Regions from separate parts of the Klebsiella scottii genome, predicted to be linked through region 1. Evidence: predicted binding sites of a transcription regulator. Region 1 holds the regulator's gene; the other holds the start of a gene.

Region 1 (4,316 bases):
CAGATAGCAGACCACGGCCAGCAGGATCCCCGCCACTTTACCAATCGGGGTGCTCAGGCTTTCAACGCCGCCGCCGACTTTCGCCAGCGCCACGACCGTCAGCACCGGTAAACCCACGGCGGTGATCAGAAAGCCTATAGCGGCGGTCCAGACGTGTTCACCAGCCTGTAAACCAACCATTGGGGGGAAGATGATGTTGCCTGCACCGACGAACAGCGCGAAGGTCATAAAGCCCAACGCTATGATGTCGCGAGATTTTAACTGATGGGTCATAAATTCATACTGCCTGTGGATGTGGTGGTGTTAAACGGAAAAATACCGTGCCTTCCCTTAGGGATGATACAGCGGCTATTGCCGGAAACTCAGCGAGATATGCTCCCGAAGCGGCGTGGGAAAGAATTGTTTTTTGAATTACCACGCAAAAACAGTCTGTCTACGACTGCATGGGGCGCAATTTAAACGCTTATAACGTTTTAAAGCAAGGCGGGATCGTAAAAGCAGATGATTATGCTAAGTCTGCATTAATACCTGGCGTTATTAACCATAATGAAGGAAAACATATGGCTAATCATGCGAACAAAAAAGCAGCGGGCGTTCGTTAATTACGCAGCTGAAAATTGACTGCAAACGAAAATGACCAGCCTAAGCTGGTCATTGACAAGTTATGTTGACAGAGCGGCGGTTAGTCGCTTTTTTTGGCAATCAAACGTTCCGGCAGCAGGAAGCTAAACCGCGTTCCCTTGCCGGGCGTGCTCTCAATATCCAGCCGGCTGTCGTGATGATTAACCGCATGTTTTACGATCGCCAGCCCCAGACCGCTGCCTCCGGTTTGCCGCGAGCGCGCTTTATCCACGCGATAGAAGCGCTCGGTGAGCCGCGGAATGTGCTCGGGCGCAATCCCCGGGCCGTTATCCTCAACGCTAAACAGCGCGCCGTGCGGCGCTTTCTGCCAGCTGACGGTAATCTCCGTGCCCTCCGGAGTATGGTTGATCGCGTTATACACCAGATTCGAGATCGCGCTGCGCAGCTGCTCATCATTACCGAGAACCTGCAGCGACTCATCGACCACAAAGTGCAGCGTATGCTTTTTCTGGCTGAGAGTTTGCGCCTCCCGCTCGACAACCCGCAGCATCATCGGTACGTCGATTTTGTCGTTCATCGCCAGAACCGGGGCCGCCTCAATGCGCGATAGCGTCAGCAGCTGTTTAACTAACCCCTCCATACGCTGGGTTTGCTCGCGCATGGTATGCAGGGCTTTTTCCCGCGTCACCCCTTCCAGCACCTGCTCCTGCATCATCTCCAGATACCCCTGCAGCACCGTTAGCGGCGTGCGCAGCTCGTGGCTGACGTTAGCAAAAAAGTTGCGCCGCGCCCCTTCAAGCTGGTGCATCTGCGTCACGTCGCGCGCCACCATCAGCATCTGCTTGTCGCTGTAGGGCATCACGCGAATTTCCAGATGACGGGAGTTATTAAGGATCAGATTGAGCGGTTTACTGAAATCCTTGTTTTTTAGGTAGTTGGCAAATTCAGGGTAGCGCAGGAGGTTAAGGATGTTTTGTCCGCTGTCGTCCGGCCAGCGCAGATTGAGGATCTGCTGTGCAAGGCCGTTACACCAGAAGATCGCCCCCTCCTCCGTGGTCAGCACCACCGCATCGGGCAGCGATTCCGCCCCGCTGCGAAAGCGTTTGATCAGGCTGCCCAGCTCGCGTCGGCGTTTTTTATTACGCATCTGCATCTGGTGGAGGCCGTACAGCAGCGGTTCCCAGCTGCCGCTTCCCGGCGGTGGCGTCATGCTGCGGTCCACCCACAGCCACCATGAGAGGCGTAATAAATTCCAGAAATGCCAGATAAGAAGTCCGGTCACCGCCGCCAGTAAAAACCACGGCAAATGACCAAATACCGCCCCGAGAATCAGGGCCGGGATACAACATAAGAAAAGCTCAAGCGCCAGCCTTTTCCATGACAGCCGTTCCAGCACGGTTCACACTCCTGTCGACATTCAGAAACGGGCGGAGAAACGATATCCCGTGCCGCGAACCGTTTGTACCATCCGGTCATGGCCACTCTGTTCCAGCGCTTTACGCAGACGGCGAATATGCACGTCTACCGTTCGGTCTTCTACATACACGTTGGTCCCCCAGACGTGATTCAGCAGCTGCTCGCGGCTGTATACGCGTTCCGGGTGGGTCATAAAGAAGTGTAATAACTTAAACTCGGTCGGCCCCATGTCCAGCGGGTTTTCACCGGTCATCACGCGATGGGAGGAAGGATCGAGGCTCAGCCCCTGCATTTCAATCACCTCTTCCACCGCCATCGGTGAGATTCGCCGCATCACGGCTTTGATTCGCGCCACCAGCTCTTTCGGCGAGAAAGGCTTGGTGATGTAATCATCGGCGCCGGTCTCCAGGCCACGAACGCGATCTTCCTCTTCGCCGCGAGCGGTTAGCATGACCACCGGAATATCGCGGGTCATCGCCTCACGCTTGAGCAGTTTGATAAACTGCAGACCCGATCCGCCTGGCAGCATCCAGTCAAGGAGAATCAGATCAGGCCAGGGTTCATTGAGTTGGTTCACCGCGCTGTCATAATCTTCCGCCTCGACGGGCTGAAAGCCGTTTTGCTCCAGAACAAAGCAGACCATTTCGCGGATTGGAGCTTCATCTTCAACGACCAGAATTCTTCTCGCCATTATTTACCCTGTATTTTTTAGCCATCAGTATAGAGTGCGGCGCCATTATGCGTCAGTTTTGTGACAGATTTATGAAAAAAAATGGCCGTATGACGATCGAGGATTTTGAATTGTGACACGCACTTAACTCCCCTTCCGTCGATGGTATAATGGCGGCAACGCTCTTAGGCTACGGAATATTTATGCGCATCATTCACACCTCTGACTGGCATCTCGGGCAAAACTTTTACAGCAAAAGCCGCGCCGCTGAGCATGCGGCCTTTCTCGACTGGCTGCTGGCCAGCGCGCAGGAGCACGAGGTCGATGCCATTATTGTCGCCGGCGATATCTTTGATACCGGCTCGCCGCCGAGCTACGCCCGCGAGCTGTATAACCACTTCGTGGTTCAGCTTCAGCAAACCGGCTGTCGGCTGGTGGTGCTGGCGGGCAACCATGATTCGGTCGCCACGCTGAATGAATCGCGCGACATCCTGGCCTTTTTAAAAACCACGGTCGTGGCTAACGCCGGCCACGCTCCCTTCGTTCTGCCGCTGCGCGACGGCGCGCCGGGCGCAATATTCTGCCCGGTCCCCTTCCTGCGCCCGCGCGAGCTGGTCACCAGCCAGGCCGGGCACTCCAGCGGTGAAAAGCAGCAGCTGCTGCTCACCGCCATCAGCGACTATTATCAGCAGCAGTACCAGCAGGCCTGCGCCCTGCGCGGCGACCAAACGCTGCCGATTATCGCCAGCGGCCACCTGACCACCGTCGGCGCCAGCAAAAGCGATGCGGTGCGCGAGATCTATATCGGCACCCTCGATGCCTTCCCGGCCAGCCATTTCCCTCCTGCAGACTATATCGCGCTGGGTCATATCCACCGGGCGCAGATCGTCGGCGGCTGCGAGCATATACGCTACAGCGGTTCGCCAATCTCCCTGAGCTTTGATGAGACCGGGAAAAATAAAAGCGTCAATCTGGTGACCTTTACCGACGGCCGCCTGACGGACGTTAGCCCGCTGACGGTGCCGATAGTCCAGCCGCTGGCGGTGCTAAAAGGCGATTTTGCCAGCATAAGCGAACAGCTTGACCAGTGGCAGGATAGCGCGGAGCTGCCCGCCACCTGGCTGGATATTGAAATCACCAGCGACGAATACCTGCACGATATTCAGCGCCAGATTCAGACCCGCTGCGAAGAGCTGCCGGTCGAAGTGCTGCTGGTGCGCCGCAGCCGCGCCCAGCGCGAGCGCATCCTGGCCGGAGAGCGGCGGGAAACCCTCAGCGAACTGCGGGTTGAGGACGTTTTTGCCCGTCGCCTGGCGCTGGAGAGTCTCGAAGAGCAGCAGCAGCAGCGCCTCGAACAGCTGTTTAACGAAACGCTGCACAGCCTGAACGGTGAGGAGCACCTGTGAAAATTCTGAGTCTGCGCCTGAAAAACCTTAACTCATTGAAAGGCGAGTGGAAAATCGACTTCACCGCCGAACCGTTCGCCAGCAACGGGCTGTTTGCGATCGTCGGGCCGACGGGCGCCGGGAAAACGACGCTGCTGGACGCTATCTGCCTCGCGCTGTACCACGAAACGCCGCGCCTGAGCAGCGTGTCGCAATCGCAAAACGATCTGATGACCCGCAATACCGCCGAATGCCTGGCAGAA
Region 2 (4,316 bases), 550 kb from region 1:
TGCTGCAGCGCTTTTGGCGTCAGCACTGGCGTATCCGCCTCAACCGGTGAACGCGACTTGCCGCGCCCCTTGGCCTTGGTCTTCGCCAGGCCGCTGCCCAGCGCCAGGATATCGACCACCTTCTTGTTCAGGCCCTGCGGGGTGATGCCGTGCTCTTCGTTATAGCGCTGCTGCTTCTCACGGCGCCGCTCGGTTTCACCGATGGCCTTCGCCATCGAGGCGGTGATCCTGTCGCCGTAGAGAATCGCCTTACCGTTGATGTTACGCGCCGCGCGGCCGATGGTCTGGATCAGCGAACGCTCGGAGCGCAGGAACCCTTCTTTGTCCGCATCAAGGATCGCCACCAGCGAAACCTCCGGCATATCCAGCCCTTCGCGCAGCAGGTTGATCCCGACCAGCACATCAAACTCGCCGAGGCGCAGGTCGCGGATAATCTCCATACGTTCGACGGTATCGATATCCGAGTGCAGGTAGCGCACGCGCTCGCCGTGCTCTTCGAGGTACTCGGTTAGGTCTTCGGCCATCCGCTTGGTCAAGGTCGTCACCAGCACGCGTTCGTTGATGGCGGCGCGCAGGCGAATCTCCGAAAGCAGATCGTCGACCTGGGTTCCCACCGGGCGCACTTCGATAACCGGGTCAAGCAGACCGGTCGGACGAACAACCTGATCGACCACCTCATCGCCGGATTTATCCAGCTCATAGGCGCCGGGCGTGGCCGAAACGTAAATGGTCTGCGGCGCCAGCGCCTCAAACTCTTCAAACTTCATCGGACGGTTATCCAGCGCCGACGGCAGGCGGAAACCATACTCCACCAGCGTCTCTTTACGCGCCCGGTCGCCGCGATACATCCCGCCGATTTGCGGAATGGTGACGTGGGATTCATCGATAACCAGCAGGCCATCCGCCGGCAGATAGTCGAACAGCGTCGGCGGCGGCTCGCCCGGCCCGCGCCCGGAAAGATAGCGCGAGTAGTTTTCAATGCCCGAGCAGTAGCCCAGCTCGTTCATCATTTCGAGGTCAAACTGGGTACGCTGGCTCAGGCGCTGCTCTTCCAGCAGCTTGTTGTTTTCCAGCAGCACTTTACGTCTGTCCGCCAGCTCGACTTTTATCTCTTCCATCGCCTGAACGATACGTTCGCGCGGGGTAACGTAGTGCGTTTTCGGGTAGATGGTATAGCGCGGAATGGACGATTCAACCTGCCCGGTAAGCGGGTCAAAGAGCGACAGGCGCTCAACCTCTTCGTCAAACAGCTCAATACGCAGGGCAATATCGTCCGATTCCGCCGGGAAGACGTCAATGACCTCACCGCGCACGCGGAAGGTCCCGCGCTGGAAAGCCTGATCGTTACGGGTGTACTGCAGCTCCGCGAGGCGACGCAAAATGGCCCGCTGGTCAATCAGCATGCCGGTAGTCAGATGCAGCATCATTTTCAGGTACAGGTCAGGGTCGCCCAGGCCATAAATGGCGGAGACCGAGGCCACCACGATGACGTCACGACGCTCCAGCAGCGCCTTGGTTGCCGACAGACGCATCTGCTCAATATGTTCGTTGACCGAGGCGTCCTTCTCGATGAAGGTGTCCGAACTCGGCACGTAGGCTTCAGGCTGGTAGTAGTCGTAGTAGGAGACGAAGTACTCGACGGCATTCTCCGGGAAAAACTCCTTCATTTCGCCATACAGCTGAGCCGCCAGCGTCTTGTTAGGCGCAAGGACCATCGTCGGACGCTGCAGGTCGGCAATGACGTTAGCGATGGTGAAGGTTTTACCCGACCCGGTTACCCCCAGCAGCGTTTGGTGCGCCAGGCCATCTTCCAGCCCCTCTTCGAGGCGGCGAATGGCTTCCGGCTGATCGCCAGAGGGACGGAAAGCGGAATGCAGCGTGAACGTTTTACTCATATGTCTGACCCTGAAGGAGGATGAAGCGCCCGGCGCGAGACGGCAGGTGTTTAATTCTACCCGTCGCCGTGGCTTTTGCCAACAAATAATACTGGATATAAAACCAGTGCCGTATTATTGTTTGCCCTGTAAACCTTGCGCTATGCCGCCACATTTGGGCAAAAAAACGCCGCCTTGTGGAATAATCCGCCACTGTGTAAGGTTATCCCCAGAAAAATTTGTCATTTAACATTTGTCAAGCAAGGTGGTGAATCTTTTATGGCAGCAGGTGACACTTTCCTTACAGCCATTGATTTTATCCAACCAATTGATATTAAATAGAATTTAATAAAAGACGGGTTTCGCGCCAATTCCGCCGCAGGCCGCGTAATCTCTAGCTTACCGCAAGTTCTCTAACTCTAATACACAAGGTTATCCACAGGAATAGTGGATAACTCGCTGCAGGCCATGACCTCTGCCACCCGGCAGAAATTGCCCGCCGTCGGAAAACGCGCCGCTAAAAAATATTATTGAATTATTTTTGATATTTATCAGCTAAGGGCGCCCGCCTTTTTGTTGCTTTCTGCACCACATTTCACGTCGTTTAGCACCGGGAAAGTGCAGCCGCTTCGCTGCCCCCTGCTCATGGTTCCAGCCGCGACCTGCTCTGGCGGAAAAATGCCGTCACTTCTTTTTCCTGGCAAGAGATTTGCAGAATGTTTGTCTCGCTCGCTATCGCCAAAAAGGAGAAAACGCCTATGTTGAGTCTACGCGCCGTCAATCAGTACTATGGAAGCCAGCACACGCTGTGGAACGTTGATCTTGAGCTCAGGCCAGGAGAGTGCACCTGCGTGATGGGAAGTCAGGGAATGGGGAAAACCACGCTGGTTAACTGCATTACCGGGAATCTCCCGGTCGCCAGCGGCAGCATCACCTGGCAGGAGCGCGGAGCGCCGCCCTGCGACCTGATGCCGCTCTCCGCTCATTCACGCAGCGTTATAGGTATCGGCTACGTGCCGCAGGACCGACGCATCTTTTCGCAGCTCAGCGTAGAAGAGAATCTGCATATTGCGCTGGCGGCCGGAGGAACGCCCGGCGCCGTGGTGAATAGCGAGATTTACGATCTGTTTCCGCAGCTGTACGCCCTTCGCCAGAGCAAAGGCGCCGCGCTCTCGGAAGACGACAGGTACCAGCTGGCGCTGGCGAGGGCGCTGATCGTCCGGCCGCGCCTGCTGATACTCGACGAGCCGTCGCGCGGCAGCGGACAGCACTTTATGCATAAGCTGGGGGACCTGCTGGTTCGCCTGAACCGGGATATCGGTTTAACGGTACTGCTCGCCGAGCAGCACCTGCCGTTTATTCGCCGGGTGGCAGACCGCTTCTGCCTGCTGCACCGCGGGCGCAGCGTGGCGCAAGGCGACGTTATACAGCTGGATGAACCGCTGCTGGCGCAGTGGATGACGCCCGATCCAGCGCGCTAAGATCGAGATACCGGCCGAGATCCTCCCGCTGCGACGCCTCCTCCAGCCACGGGATCTCACCCAGCAGGGGCGCTGGCAGCAGCCGTTTGAGGGTCGCGAGGTATTCGCTATGCCGCTTCCCCGGCGGCTGGACGTCGTTGGCAACCCAGCCCACCAGCGGCAGCCCTGCCTGGCGCACCGCCTGAGCCGTCAGCAGGGCATGATTAATGCAGCCCAGCTTTATCCCCACCACCAGAATCACCGGCAGCCGCTCCTCCTGCACCCAGTCGGCAAAGCTCAGCGTTTCGGACAGCGGCGTAAACCAGCCCCCCGCTCCTTCCACCAGCAGCCATTCTGCCAGACTCTCCAGCTCGCGCAGCCCGGCGGAGAGCGCGGCGGCGGTAATGGGGCGGCCTTCATCAGCGCTGATAATATGCGGCGAAGTGGGTTCCGCAAAGGTTAACGGGTTAACCTGCTCATAGCTCAGCGGCACGCGGCTGTTGCGCTGCAGGGCCAGCGCGTCGTCGTTGCGCAGGCCCTGCTCCGTGTACTCACTGCCGGAGGCCACCGGCTTATAGCCGGCGCTTTTCAGGCCCCGCAGGTTCGCCGCCTGCAGCAGGGCGCAGCTGCTCACCGTTTTGCCGACTTCGGTATCCGTTCCGGTGACGAAATAACGTTTAATCACGTTCAATCACTCCTGTAAAAAGATGGTACGTCAGCGGGCACTGCCCGTGCAGTTTGGGCCACGCCAGCTGAAGCTGGCGCAGCTTCCCGCGGCTGAGGGGCGCCGCGCCGCGCCCCTCGTGTAAATGGGTGGCGCCGATGCCCTTCAGCGAACGCATCGCGCTCAGGGCGTCGGCGAACGGCAGCGTCACGGCATCAACCTGCGTCTCGACCCGCCGGCCGCTCAGCGCGCTCCGTACCGCCTGCTCGCTGAGGAAACGATTGGCGTGCGGATGCCGGTCAACCGCCTCCCAGGCCT

What was found. Region 1 encodes PhoB, which activates phosphate uptake and scavenging genes when phosphate is short. Its sites were predicted from a motif close to CTGTCATAAAACTGNCNNAT; they were not measured.
Region 2: a site for PhoB is predicted at 2,162-2,181, ahead of uvrB (excinuclease ABC subunit UvrB). Genes of this name have one in related genera too.

The regions. Positions count from the first base shown of each region.
Region 1 covers NZ_JARXNI010000020.1:3,163,921-3,168,236, forward strand. The annotation lists gene brnQ (branched-chain amino acid transporter carrier protein BrnQ) at 1-273, opposite strand, end outside; gene phoR (phosphate regulon sensor histidine kinase PhoR) at 683-1,978, opposite strand; gene phoB (phosphate response regulator transcription factor PhoB) at 2,000-2,689, opposite strand; gene sbcD (exonuclease subunit SbcD) at 2,872-4,074, shown strand; gene sbcC (exonuclease subunit SbcC) at 4,071-4,316, shown strand, end outside.
Region 2 covers NZ_JARXNI010000020.1:2,615,589-2,619,904, forward strand. The annotation lists gene uvrB (excinuclease ABC subunit UvrB) at 1-1,895, opposite strand, end outside; gene QFI97_RS19960 (ABC transporter ATP-binding protein) at 2,633-3,355, shown strand; gene bioD (dethiobiotin synthase) at 3,297-4,019, opposite strand; gene bioC (malonyl-ACP O-methyltransferase BioC) at 4,012-4,316, opposite strand, start outside.